Regions from separate parts of the Streptomyces sp. NBC_00876 genome, predicted to be linked through region 2. Evidence: riboswitches for the same ligand, from Rfam matches in the RefSeq annotation. Region 2 holds a riboswitch; the other holds the start of a gene.
What was found. A riboswitch is a leader RNA that binds a small molecule or an ion and turns the genes downstream of it on or off. The one in region 2 is predicted to bind cyclic di-AMP.
Positions count from the first base shown of each region.

Region 1 (7,033 bases), 130 kb from region 2:
CGGCCCTGGTCCATGGCGACAGCGATCGTCCAGGTCAGACGCTCCCGCACGTTCTCGTCCGGCCCGCGCCGTGCGAGACGGCGCGCCCGGCCGGAGCCGGTCGGCCGGTTCGGGGCGCGGCAGGGCCGCGCCGTCGGTGAGAGCGAGCGCCACGCCTGATCCCGGGCCCCGGACACTTCGGGGCACCCGGATCAGAGGGCAGAGGTCCAGAGTCATGTCCGCCTGCAGCCCGCCGAGGATCTAGTCCACGCCCGTGGGGTCGAGGTTGCTTCAAGGCCGGTTGGCCGGCGCCTGGGCCGGGGCCCACAGCAATCGTCCTCGTGGGGGGCGGCTGCCGCGTGGCAGCCTGCTCGGACTCGTCCGAAGCAGGGTGGTCACCGGCCGGCAGGAGCCGTCGGAGTCGCCGCACGCATGGGGTGCACCACCCATGCCGCCCAATGACCCGTGGGCCACCTCAGCCGCGAGCACACCTCGCCCCGGCCGCGTCGCGCGGGTCACCCCGGCGTCACAAGCCCGGTCCTGGAGCTCCGTGCCGACACGCTGCCCGGCTCCACCCGAGCCCCGAGGGCCCGGCATCACCTCGGACCGCCTCACTTCCCACTCGGTTTCAGCGAGGGCGAAGCAGCCTGATGACCAAGGCGTCCAGCATTTGGCGGGATGTCCGCCCTCACGAACAGTCAGAACAGCATCCGTCCCGGGGATTTCAGTGGATCACCAGGGCCTACCCATCACAATCTTCTGTACGTCCTGTACATTTTCTACAGACAGGTGCACGTCGCCCTCCGGCGCCCGGCACCCCGGAGGAGAGGCCCCGCCATGCACCGCCCCGCCGCCCGCTACGTACTGCCCGAGTTCACCGAGCGCACGTCCCAGGGAACCCGCACCCTCGATCCGTACTCCAAACTGCTGGCCGAACGGGTCGTCTTCCTCGGCACACCCGTCGACGCCACGGCCGCCAATGACCTGATCGCGCAGTTCATGTATCTGGAGTACGACGCGCCCGACCGGCCGGTCTCGCTCTACATCAACTCTCCCGGCGGCGAGTTCGGCGCCATGACCGCGCTCTACGACACGATGGCGTACCTCTCCTGCGAGGTGGAGACCTTCTGCCTCGGCCAGGCGGGCGCAGGCGCGGCCGTGCTGCTCGCGGCGGGCACCCCCGGGCGACGGCACGCCCTGCCCGGCGCCCGCGTGGTGGTGCAGCAGCCCGAACTCGCCGAGCCGGTACGGGGACAGCCCTCCGACCTGGAGATCGAGGCGCGGGAAGTGGCCCGGATGCGCGACACGCTGACCGGGATGCTGGCCCGTCACACCGGCCGCTCCGCCGGACAGATCACCGCCGACACCGAGCGCGATCTCATCCTCGACGCCGAGGGAGCCAAGGCGTACGGGCTGATCGACCACATCCTGCAGAACCGCGGACCGTCGCCGGCGCCGCACACCGGGCGGTGAATCCCCGATGCCGCCCCCGGAGTTCACGCCACTGCCCGCCCTGACCCGCGCGGAGGGCGAGTTCATCGACCGCTACCTGCAAGTCCTGGACCAGGTGGGCCGGATCAATCCGGCCCGCGGCGGCGACACCTACCAGGCCCTGCGCGCGGCCCAGGCGCTGGCCTCGCACTCGGTCGCGCTGCGGGACGCGCTCGCGTTGATGCACACGCGGGGCGAAGCACTGATCCATACGGCCACGTTGACCCGGGCGCTGCGCGTGCTGGACGGGGAACGGCGCGCCGCGCGGGTCATCGTGCCCCCCGCCCCGCCGAGTTGACCGGCTCCCCCACCGCGACACGCCCGGCGGGGGGACCGAGTTTTCTCGCTCGTTCGGCGTAGGCGTTAGCTCGCACGAGGGACAACTCAATTTGCGTTTTCGAGGTGGACGGTGGGTGAAATCTCCCGTTTCTTCGCTGGTACGGCACCGGTCGGCACGGGCAGGCAGTTTCCCGAATAGCCACCTGTCCACCCGAACGGGTCAGTGGTGATGAGCCTCACATATCGTCGTTTCACCTCGGAAATCAGGCACTCGGTGAGTCAAGATCCCTGGGACGACAAGCCCCCGCCACCGCGGCGGGGCGGTCCGGGCGGACGCCGAGTCCTGCCGCCGTCCGGATGCCTGGTCGACAGGAGTGGATCGGCAGGAGTGGAGGACCCGAGCACAACGGGCCGACCGGATTTCCGGTCGTCCCTCGGGGTGAAGCCGCATCCGCGGCCGGGCAACTTCGCCAGCCCGAACCCGACAGGTCATCCTTCACAGGCGGCTGACGAAGGGTTGCGCATGTCTGCGCAGGTTCATGTCCCGTCTCTGCTTGCCCGGGCCACGACGGCCTCGGTGATGACTCTCGCCGCCGTCGGCGGCACCTTGTTCGTTCCCGGCGCCGCGGCCGAGGCCCAGGCCGCGACCCACTCGATGAAGGCGCTCAACGTCGCCGCGTCCAAGAAGGGGGCGCCGTACCGCTGGGGCGCCACGGGCCCCAGCCGCTTCGACTGCTCCGGTCTGACGCTCTACTCGTTCAAGAAGGCGGGCAAGACGCTCCCGCGCACCGCCCAGCAGCAGTACAACAAGACCCGCCACATCTCGTCCTCCAACCGGCAGCGCGGCGATCTGGTCTTCTTCCATTCCGGCCGCAGCATCTACCACGTGGGCATCTACGCGGGCAGCGGGAAGATCTGGCATTCGCCCAAGACCGGCGCCGTGGTCCGGCTGGAGAAGATCTGGTCGAAGAGCGTCTACTACGGACGGGTCCGCTGAGGCCCCTTCCCCGTCCTGGACCGGGCCCCTGCGTCAGTGCAGCAGCGGGCCGGTCACCAGGACCAGCCCCAGTACGGTGAGCGCCGCGCCGCTGCCGCCCTCGATCGCCCGGGCGGTACGCGGCCGGCGCAGCCACCGGCCCAGGCGGTCCACCAGGAGCACCACGGCCGGGAACCAGATCAGCGCCAGCAGCACCACGATCGCGGCGAGCAGCAGTGTCCTGGGCAGCGGCGCGGCCCCTGCCGGGACGAACTGCGGAAGGAGGCTGAGGAAGAGTACGGGCGCCTTGGGGTTCAGTGCGTTGGTGAGGAATCCCTGGCGCAGGGCACGCCCGGTCCCGTCGACGGCCCGCCCGCCGTCCGCCCCGTCCCCGGGGCCCGGCGCCCGGCCCGTGCGGTGCCTGGCCGCGTACAGGGCACTGATCCCCAGATAGAGCACATAGGCGCCGCCCAGGAGCTGGACGGTCCGGAACAGCACCGGCACAGCCACCAGCACGGCCGCCAGTCCGGCGACCGCGAGCGCGGTGTGGACGAGCAACCCTCCGGCGACTCCGAGCGCGGTCGCCACTCCCGCCGCCCGCGAGGCGAGGGCGTTGCGTACGACGACGGTGAAGTCGGCGCCGGGCAGCGCGACCATGGCGGCGGCGACCCCGATGAAGGCGGTCAGTTGTGCGTCCATGGCTCCACCCTGGACCCCAGGAGCCTTTAGCATGTACTTGCAATCTCCTGGGTCTGCCAAAAGGAATGCTTAATGTACGACCCGACGCGGCTCGCGGCGCTGGTGGCGGTCGCCGAGGCCGGCTCGATCACCCGGGCCGCCGCACGCCTGGGCTACACCGCCCCGGCCCTCTCCCAGCAGCTCGCCAAGCTGGAGCGGGAGGCGGGGGCGGCCCTGCTGGTGCGCCACCACCGGGGGGCCCGGCTGACGGCGGCGGGCGAACTGCTCGCCGGGCGCGCCCGGCGGGTCCTGGACGAGATGGATCAGGCCCGTCACGAACTGGCCCGTCTCGCCGGGCTCTCCGGCGGGCGCCTGCGGGTCGGCACCTTCACCACGGCGGGTATCCATCTGCTGCCCCCCGTGCTGAGCGCGTTCCGCCGGGCGCACCCGGACGTGGAGCTGGTCGTCACGGAGTACGAGCCGCCGGACGGGGTGGCCGCGGTGGCGGCGGGCGAGGTCGATCTGGCGCTGACCCACGCCTACGAGCCCGCTGCCGCGACGGCGCTGCCCTCGGGCGTCCTGGCCGAGCCGCTCCTGATCGAGGAGCTGGTGCTGATCACCGCCGTCGGACAGGTCCTGTCCGACGGCAGCGGTCGGCTCCCGGTGACGAAGCTGGCGGGCCGGCCCCTGATCAGCAGCGCGCCCACCCATCCGCCGCGCCGGGGTGTGGAGAGCGCACTCGCCGAGGCGGGGGCGCTGCCGGCGGTGGTCTGCGAGTCGCCCGGCTATGCGCTGGTGTGCGCCCTGGTCAGTGCGGGCATCGGGATGGCGGTGGTGCCCGAGATGGTCGCCGCGATGTCGCCGACGCCACTGGCCGTCCGGCGGCTGGAGCCGGCGGCGTTCAGCAGGACGATCTCGGTGGTGCACCGCGGCGAAGGGACGAGCGCCGCGGCGGCGACGCTGCGGGCCCTGCTGCGCAGTGGCTTCGGACGGGCGGCCGCGGCGCCGCAGTGAGCGTGGCGGCCGCCGGAAGCACTCACTGCCGGACGGAAACCCTCCACGGCACCGCTCACTGCCGGACGGGAACCCTCCACGGCACCGCTCACTGCTGGACGGGAACCCTCCACGGCACCGCTCACTGCTGGACAGGCACGTGCCACGGCAGCGCGATCCAGACGGTCTTGCCGCCGTCGGGGGTGGGGGTGACGGTCAGCCGGCCCCCGTACTCCTTGGCCAGCGAGCGGATGATCACCATGCCGCGTCCGTTGTCCTGCTGGACGGCCGCGGGCAGCTTCTGCGGCCAGCGGGGGTGACTGTCCGTCACCCCGAGACGCAGCTGCTCCTCACGCTCCAGCCTCAGGTCCACGGTGAAGGTGGGTGACTGCCCGAACGTGTGCTGGACCGCGTTGGTCGCGAGCTCCGAGACGATGAGCCGGATGGTGTCGGCAGTCTCGGTGTCGTCGGGCAGTCCCCATTCGGCCAGTATCCGGGCCACATATCTCCGGGCCGCGGAGACCGAGACCGGCTCGCTCGGCAGAGTGACGCTTGCTTCTTGATGGTCTGCCATGGCGAGCCGTCCCTTTCCCACCCGCTACCGGCCCCGCGATCGACGGTCCGGGTTTCGCTTCGCGCCAGATTGCCATTGATGCTGCCCTCTGTGACGGCGATCCGCCAAGATATGCATATATCTGTCGCTCGAAGCGGTGAACTCTGCCCCGGATGCCCCGTACGGGCGCCACACTGTCGGCTCGGCAGGCAGTGGGAGGGAGACATCACATGCAGCACGGCCCTGCGGTGCGACGCCGCAAGCTCGGGGAGGAGCTGCGGAGGCTGCGCCACGCGTCGGGACTCACGAGCCGGGACGCGGCGCGCCTGCTCGGGTGGCACCAGTCGAAGGTCAGCAGGATCGAGACCGGCGTCAGCGGAGTGCGGCCCGGGGACGTGTCCCGGCTGCTGGACACGTACGGCATGGACGACCCGAAGCTGCGCGAGGTCCTGGAGGCACTTGCCGGTTCGGCGGGCGGCGGGGGCGCAGGCTGGTGGCATGCGTACCGGGGTCTGATCCCCCCGCAGTACCGCGATTTCATCAGCCTGGAGTCGCAGGCGCGCACGGCGCGCACGCTGGAGACATCGGTGGTGCCCGGTCTGCTGCAGACCGCCGACTACGCCCGCGCGGTGACCCGGGCATCGCTCGACGGGCTGCCCTCCGGTCAGCTGGACTCGCTGGTCGAAGTGCGGCTGGCCCGGCAGGGCGTGCTCCGGAGTGATCCGCCGCTGCGGCTGACCGCGGTACTCGACGAGGCCGTGCTGCGGCGGGAGGTGGGCGGTGGCCGGGTGATGCGCGAGCAACTGCGTCACCTCGCCCGGATCGCCCAGCTTCCTCACGTACAGCTGCAGTTACTGCCGTTCTCGGTGGGCGGATACGTGGGACTCACCGGACCGTTCGTTATTTTCTCATTTCCGACCGCTTCTGATCTAGACGTGGTCGTTCTTGACCATTTGACGAGTAGCCTCTACCTGGAGCGGAAAGAAGACCTTGAGGCGTACAGCTCGGCCTTCCGCACTCTGCAGGCGCACGCGCTGTCGCCGGAGCACTCGTTGGACCTGATCGCCGCAATCGACCGCGGCGGTCGGTGACCCCGGACTGCCCGAGGGAGCGTCATGCCGGATGGACTCGCACAGCACGCGTTACGGTGGCGGCGCAGCAGCCGCAGCACGGGAATGAACAACTGCGTGGAAGCCGCGCAACTGGGCCTGCGGCGACTGGCCGTGCGCGACTCCAAGGACGTGTCCAGGCCGGCTCTGCAGTTCTCGGCGGCGGCCTGGACGTCCTTCGTCTCCACTCTGAGCAGTGATTCGGTCAGCTGACGTCGCGGCTGTCTCCACTCCGAGTGGTGATTCGGTCGGCTGACACCGTGGCTGTCTCCACTCCGAGTGGTGATTCGGTCGGCTGACACCATGGCTGTCTCCACTCTCAGTGGTGGGTCGGGTCAGCTGACACCGCGGCGCACGGCGCCGGGTGGCGGTCCCTGCTGGGTCAGCCGGCCGGTGCGGTCCGCCGCACGAGCGCCACCGCGTGTGCGATCTGCTCGTCCGTCAGATCGGCGCGCGCGGTCAGCCGCAGCCGGGAGATGCCGTCCGGGACCGATGGCGGCCGGAAACACCCGACCGCCATCCCCGCCGTACGGCAGTCGGCGGCCCAGCGCACCGCGGCATCCGCCGACGGCGCGCGCACGGACACGACGGCCGCGTCGGGGCGGACCGCGGTCAGCCCCGCCGCGGTCAGCCCCTCGTACAGCGCGGTGGCCACCGTACGGGCCCGGCCCGCGCGCTCCGGTTCGCGGCGCAGCAGCCGCAGGCTGCCCAGGGCGGCGCCGGCGGCGGCCGGCGCCAGCCCGGTGTCGAAGATGAACGTGCGGGCGGTATTGACCAGGTGGTCGATGACCCGGGCCGGGCCGAGGACCGCTCCGCCCTGGCTGCCCAGGGACTTGGAGAGGGTGAGTGTGGCGACGACGCCCTCACGGCCGGCGAGACCGGTGGCCGCGAGCGCGCCGCGCCCTCCGTCGCCGAGCACGCCCAGGCCGTGCGCGTCGTCGACGAGGAGTGCGGCGTTCTCCTCGCGGCAGGCAG
Region 1 covers NZ_CP108800.1:1,021,237-1,028,269, forward strand. Annotated here, with positions in the region: gene OG782_RS04350 (ATP-dependent Clp protease proteolytic subunit) at 817-1,452, shown strand; gene OG782_RS04355 (hypothetical protein) at 1,460-1,768, shown strand; cyclic di-AMP (ydaO/yuaA leader) riboswitch at 2,074-2,269, shown strand; gene OG782_RS04360 (C40 family peptidase) at 2,273-2,746, shown strand; gene OG782_RS04365 (LysE family translocator) at 2,780-3,424, opposite strand; gene OG782_RS04370 (LysR family transcriptional regulator) at 3,497-4,417, shown strand; gene OG782_RS04375 (ATP-binding protein) at 4,539-4,970, opposite strand; gene OG782_RS04380 (helix-turn-helix domain-containing protein) at 5,180-6,040, shown strand; gene OG782_RS04385 (DUF397 domain-containing protein) at 6,065-6,271, shown strand; gene OG782_RS04390 (8-amino-7-oxononanoate synthase) at 6,441-7,033, opposite strand, start outside.
Region 1: linked by a shared signal. The riboswitch ahead of OG782_RS04360 (C40 family peptidase) and the one ahead of OG782_RS03870 (transglycosylase SLT domain-containing protein) in region 2 are both predicted to bind cyclic di-AMP.

Region 2 (7,033 bases):
TCCGTAGTCGAGGCCGCCCAGTGAACCGTCGTTGAGGTGGTCCTGCCAGGTGCCCGTGAGCTGGTAGCCGCTGAACGGGTTGTAGATGTCCAGCGCCTGGGCGGGGCTCCCCGAGAAGAGCACGCCGCCGGCGGCCAGGCCGAGTGTGCCGACCGAGCCGCGAAGCAGTGCGCGCCGGCTCAGCTCCATCCGTGGCCGTTGCTCCTGAGCGCGGTTGGGTCCGTGGTTCTCGTGCATATCAACTCCCTTGTAAACACTACGACTTGAGCTGCCTAAGGGGTTCGGGAGCACGGTAGCCTACGCGCATAGACTTGATAAGCACATGACATGTCCAGCCGGGACCCCACACCTTCACCGGAGGAAACATGCGCAGGAGAACCCTGATTCGCGGCGTCGTGGCGACGGCTCTGGCACCGGCGGGAATCGTCACGGCGGCCGGAGCCGCAGTCGCCGGCGGCCGGGCCCTCGCGCCGGCCGCGGCCGACGTGCAGGGCATGGACGTCTCGAACTACCAGGCCGGCCTCGACTACACCCGCGCCGCCGCGGAAGGCCGGGGCTTCGCCATCGCCAAGGCCGGCGGGTGCCAGCTCGCCGAGGGCCCCTACGTCACGTCCTCGTACGCCGGTCATGTCGACGGTGCACGCGCCGCCGGCCTGCGCGTGGGTCACTACTGGCTGTCGGGGGACTTCCTCACCCCCACGGCCGCCGCCGACTACTTCGTGGACCACCTGCACGACTACCGGGCCGGTGATGTGCTCGCACTCGATGTCGAGGTGCTCGACGACTCCACCCGGCTCTGGAACGACGCGGACGTCTCCGCCTGGTTCAACCGGGTGCGCGCACGGGTCGGTACGTACGTCCCGTGGTTCTACATCGGCGCGGGCGCGCTGCGCGCCGGCACCTGGAGCCGCACCATCGCCGCAGGTGCCCATCTGTGGGCGGCCTCCTGGGGGCCCAATGACGGAACCTGGCACGGCGCGCCCGACCTCGGCGGCCGCTACCCCGACTGGGCGGTCCACCAGTACACCTCGGCCGGTTCCGTCGCCGGGACCTCTCCCGTCGACCTCGACCTCGCCCGCTCCTGGGCGTTCGACTTCACCGAGCCGACCGACCCGCCGCCGACCGGGGGTGGGTTGCCGAAGACGTCGACGGAGCAGGATGGTGTTCCGGGTCCGGTGATGTGGCAGCGGACGCAGAACTGGCTGCGGATCGAGTCGGGTTACACCGGCCCGATCGACGGGGTCCCGGGACCCAACACGTACGCCGCGCTCCAGCGGAACATGCGTAACTGGGGATACACCGGTCCCGATGACGGGGTACCAGGAACCAATACCTGGGCCGCGGTCCAGCGACTGGCCGCCGCCCATGGCTATACCGGCCCGATCGACGGAGCGATGGGCCCCAACTCCTGGCGCGGCTTCAGCCGCTTCATCAACCAGGACCAGTGGAACTGAGCCCCGCACCGATGTCCGGGGCCGGGGCCGGGGCCGCTTCCGGTCCGGGTGGGGGCGCGGCCGCACCGCCCGGGTTCCGGCCGCCCGACGTTCTAGGCTGCCACCCGGTAACGGCCTCGATCCAGGAGTGCGCATCATGTCCGACCCCGCCCGCAAGCACCCGTATCCCGACGCCCTGCGACCGGACGAAGCACCGGCGCCGCATCCGCTGCTCGCACCGCTGACCGGGCTGCTGGGCACCTGGGCCGGCCGGGGCACCGGCGGATACCCGACGCTCGACGAGGAATTCTCGTACGCGCAGGAGGTCACCTTCAGTCACGACGGGCGGCCCTTCCTCCACTACGAGGCGCGCGCATGGCTGCTGGACGCGGAAGGTGCCCCGCTGCGGCCGTCGGCCCGGGAGAGCGGCTGGTGGCGGGTGCAGCCGGACGGCGGGGTGGAGGCGCTGATCGTCCAGCCCACCGGGGTCGCCGAGATCCTGACCGGCCGCGCGGGTGACGGTGCGGTCGACCTCGCCAGCCATCAGGTGGCGCTCACTCCCACCGCCAAGGAGGTCGACGCCACGCGTCGCCGGTACACGCTGACGGACGACGGCACGCTCGACTTCGTCCACGATCTCGCGGCGGTCGGCCGGCCGCTGCAACACCACCTCGCGGCGCGGCTGCGACGTGGGGGAGACCCCGTGTGAGCACGCTCCGGCCGCCGCACCGCTCCTCCCGCGCGGTGCGGCACCGGGGCCGAGGCCCACTCCCTGATGTCCTGAATTGCTCCATTATTCGCAATTGGAGTGAATGTCCATCGAGGTCACTTTTCAATGGGTCATAGTTTCTGAATATTGAGCAAATCGCCCCTTTCGGGCGCAGTGGCCAGCGTCACGTTTCCGGTCGCGGACGCGGCGCCGAAGCCATCGGTTCCCTGTCCTGCCAAGAAAGTTGACTCCGCCGGACGGGGCCGGGTGCGGGCAATTCCTTTAATTGATCTTGCGAATCAATTGCTGTCCGGAATTCAGGGCTTGTTTCGTTCGCCCTTTCTCGCTTACGGTCGCCGTCAATCCGGATGGAACGCCGAATCCTGCCGCCGTCCGGAAACCCGACCCACTCACGTACGGCAGGAGCGGGGGACCCAGGTTTGCCGCCGGTCCGGTTATCCGGAGCGGCTAGGGGTGAAGTCGCCATGACGTGCGGCCGGACATCTCCAGTCCGAACCCGACAGCTCACCTCGCAGGCGGCGGAGAGGAAAAGCGCCATGCCCATCAAGGGTAAGCACCGTCGTTCCAAGTCCATTTCCCTGACCCGCGGGTTCATCGCCGTGAGCACCGGATCGGTCGCTCTCGCGCTCCCCGTCATCGGGGCCGGAGCAGCCTCCGCCGCACCGGCGCACCCGGTCGTCGCCGAAAAGGCCGCAGCTCCGACTTCCGTTGCTGTCAAGGAAGTTGCCGCCAAGGGAATTGCCGCCGCGAAGGCGGGCCCCGCCACCTATTCCGTGGTCTCCGGAGATTCGCTCTACAAGATCGCCCGAGGACATTCCCTCAGCGGCGGCTGGGAGCGTCTGTACGAGGACAACCGGGGTACGGTCGGCGGCAATCCCGACCTGATTCACCCGGGTCTGAAGCTGACGATCGGCGCCAAGTCCGCGGCCGCTTCGGCCAAGGAAGCGCCCAAGGAAGCACCCGAGGCCGAATCCAAGGCCGAATCCACGACGGAGAACGACGCCGCCGCGCAGTCGTCGGCCGACCGGGCCGAGAGCGCAGACCGCGCGGACCGCTCCGAGCGGACGACGGCGCCCGTCGCTCAGGAGACCGCGGCCACCACCCCCGCGGCCGCTCCCGCGCAGACCGCGACGGCGTACACCAATGACCTCGACGGCTGGATCAAGGAGTCGCTGGCGGTCATGGCCCAGAACGGCATCCCGGGCAGCTACGACGCCATCCACCGCAACATCATGCGCGAGTCCTCGGGCAACCCGCAGATCGTCAACAACTGGGACTCGAACGCCGCAGCCGGCACGCCCTCCAAGGGTCTCCTCCAGGTCATCCAGCCCACGTTCGAGGCGTACCACGTGCCCGGTACCTCGATGGACATCCTGGACCCCGTCGCCAACATCACCGCCGCGTGCAACTACGCCGCCGCCACGTACGGCTCGATCGACAACGTGTTCGGCGCCTACTGATCCAGGCGGTTCCGCGCTCGGGGCGGAGCCATGGGCAGGGGTGGAAAGGAGCGGAGACGCTCTTTTCCACCCCTTTTCGCATGCCGTACAACCCTTGCGGCTCGGAGGCGGTCAAACACGGCGCCAGGGAGGCAACGGGCCCTTCCAGGCGTCCCCCCGGACTCGCCCGGTCATCCTTGAACCGAGGAGCCCTTGTGCGCACCCACCGTCCGGCCGCTGTGATCGCGGCCTCTTTTCTGCTGATGGCAGGGGCCGCCATCGCCGCGCCCTCCGCCTACGCCGGCACGCCCGGCGGAACGCACGCGAACGACCGCAACAACGACTTCAACGGCGACGGCTTCGAGGACGTGCTCATCGGCGCGCCCACCGGGACCATCGGCGGGAAGAAGGCCGCCGGGTACGTGACCGTGCAGTACGGCGCCTCGACCGGCCTCCTGACCCACCCCGCTGTCGTCATCGGCCAGAACACCACCGGGGTGCCCGGAGCCGCCGAGGCGGGTGACGGCTTCGGCCGCGCCGTCGCCACCGGCGACCTCGACGGGGACGGCTACGACGACGCGGTCGTGGGTGTGCCGGGCGAGGACATCGAACCGGTGACGGACGCCGGCGGCATCGTCGTCCTGTGGGGCTCCCCGACGGGCCTGTCCGGCGGGGACAGCGACTGGCTGCAGGCCGATGAGCTCACCGCCGGCGCCGGGTTCGGCGGCGCACTCGCGGCGGCCCACTTCAGCCCCGACATCCCGGGTGACCAACTGGCCGTGACCGACCGCAGCAATCTCACCCTCTACCAGTACGAAGCGGCGCCGCAGGGCAGGTCCGCGCGCCAGGCTCCCACCTCGCGCAGCAGCCTGATCCCCGGCACCCCGGGGCGCCCGATCGAGCCCAGGGCCATGACCACCGGCGACTACGACGGCAACGGTCTCGCCGACCTCGTCATCGGCGGAGTCACCACGGGCGACGAACCGGGCCACGGCTGGTCGTCCCTCTTCCTCGCCGAGGTCCAGGGACTGCGCTACGACCGCGATCTGCGCGGCGGCCCGGCGGTGGCCTCCGGCGACATCGACAACGACGGCTACGACGACCTCGTCACCGGGGAGCCCAGCAGCCCCGACGACGGCGGCGAATTCGTGAACGGCGGCGTGGTCGGCGTGTACTACGGAAGGGCCGGTGACGGTCCGGTCGGCGCCGAGGGCCCGGGCACCCCGCCGGTGTGGTGGACCCAGGACACCGCCGGCGTCCCCGGCAAGGACGAGCGCGGCGACGGCTGGGGGGCCGCCGTCTCCGTGGCGGACACCAACGGCGACGGGTACGCGGACGTGGCGATCGGAGCGCCGGGGGAGGACATCTACTCGGTCGCGGACGCCGGGGCCGTGTGGGTGCTGCGCGGTGCGGCCGACGGGCTGACCGCCGACGGCGCCGCCTCGTGGGACCAGGACTCGATCAATGTGCGGGGTGTGCCCGAGAAGGGTGACCACTGGGGCGGTCAGGTCCGGCTGAGCGACCCGGACAGCAACGGCCGCCTCGGCCTGCTCGCCGCTGCACCCGGTGAGGACGCGGGCAACGGCGTCGTCTGGGGTCTCCTGTCGGGTCCGGGCGGGGTGACCGCCTCCGGCTCGTGGACGGTCGACGGCGGATCGCTCGGCGGCCCGGCGGCGGGTGCCTCGTTCGGGGCCGTGATCGACAACTAGGTTCCTTTCCGTCCGGATCGGGGCCGGCCCGGTGGGCCCGTCCCGGTCCGGACGAGAGGCCCCGGGGTTCCGTACGGGCGGACCCGGGAAGGCCCGTCGGGCTGCCCGGGTCCGCCCGTACGATCGGGTGGGCGATGCCACTATGAACCTTTCATCCCGCGCGCTACCCTCCGCCGCATGATTTCCACGGTGGTCTGGGGAACCGGCAATGTCGGCCGCGCGGCCATCCGCGCCGTCGAGGCCCATCCGGCCCTGAAACTCGCGCACGTACTCGTCCACGACCCCGCCAAGGTGGGCCGCGACGCGGGGGAGCTCGGCCTGCTGGGCCGCACCCTGGGCGTCGCGGCGACCGACGACATCGACGCGGTGCTGGCCGCCGCCCCCCGTGCCGTGGTGTACGCCGCCTCCGGCGACATCCGCCCCGACGAGGCCCTGGCCGACATCACCCGGGCGGTCGGGGCGGGCGCCGTCGTCGTGACCCCCGCCCTCTACGCGCTCTACGACCAGCGGGGCGCCCCGCCCGAGCTGCGTGAACCGGTACTGGACGCCGTCGCCGCGGGCGGCGGCTCGCTCTTCGTCTCGGGCGTCGACCCGGGCTGGGGCAACGACGTACTGCCGCTGCTGATCAGCGGACTCGGCACCACGCTCGACGTGATCCGGTGCCAGGAGATCTTCGACTACTCCACCTACGACCAGCCCGACTCGGTCCGCCAGCTGATCGGCATGGGCCACCCCATGGAGTACGAGCCGCTCATGCTCGCACCCTCCGTCCCGACCATGGTCTGGGGCGGCCAGATACGGCTGATGGCCAGGGCCCTGGGCGTGGAGCTCGACGACATCCGCGAGACCATGGCCCGGCGGCCGCTCGAAACCACCGTCGTCACCCGGACCATGGGGAAGTTCGAGGCCGGCACCCAGGGCGCGGTCCGGTTCGAGGTGCAGGGCATCGTCGGGGGAGAACCCCGCATCGTCATCGAGCACATCACCCGCATCCACCCCTCCTGCGCCCCGGACTGGCCGTCGCCGCCGGACGGAGCCGGCGCGCACCGGGTGATCATCGAGGGCCGTCCGCGCATCGAGGTCACGATCGAGGCCACCGACGAGGACGAGAACCGCTCGGCGGGCGGCAACGCCACCGCGGTCGGCCGCCTGGTGAACGCCATCGACTGGCTGGTGGAAGCGGAACCCGGACTGTACGACGCGCTCGACGTCCCCCTGCGTCCCGCAGCCGGCCGACTCGGAAGGAAGCTGCCATGATCATCGACATACCCGAGGGCCAGGAGCCGATCGGATACGTGTGGGGCGACATGGTCCCCGGTATCGGCATGGCCGCCGCGAACTTCTCCCTGTCCGTCTACGAGCACACGACCCTCGGACTCCGTGAGTTCGAGGCGGCCCGGCTGCGCATCGCGCAGATCAACGGCTGTCTCTTCTGCCTGGACTGGCGCACCGAACGCGACGGCCAGAAGGTCGAGGAGGGGTTCGCCGGCGCGGTGAGCGACTGGCGTACCACCGGGGTCTTCGACGACCGGACCAGACTGGCCGCCGAGTACGCCGAGCGGTACGCCCTGGACCACCACGGACTGGACGACGCGTTCTGGAGCCGGATGACGGCCCACTACACCCAGCACGAGATCGTCGAGCTGAGCATGAGCATCGGCTCCTGGCTGGCGTTCGGCCGCCTCAACCATGTCCTGGGCCTCGACGCGGTGTGCGTGCTGC
Region 2 covers NZ_CP108800.1:891,281-898,313, reverse strand. Annotated here, with positions in the region: gene OG782_RS03885 (peptidoglycan DD-metalloendopeptidase family protein) at 1-237, opposite strand, end outside; gene OG782_RS03880 (GH25 family lysozyme) at 366-1,454, shown strand; gene OG782_RS03875 (FABP family protein) at 1,591-2,142, shown strand; cyclic di-AMP (ydaO/yuaA leader) riboswitch at 2,507-2,694, shown strand; gene OG782_RS03870 (transglycosylase SLT domain-containing protein) at 2,700-3,623, shown strand; gene OG782_RS03865 (FG-GAP repeat protein) at 3,818-5,311, shown strand; gene OG782_RS03860 (dihydrodipicolinate reductase) at 5,489-6,568, shown strand; gene OG782_RS03855 (carboxymuconolactone decarboxylase family protein) at 6,565-7,033, shown strand, end outside.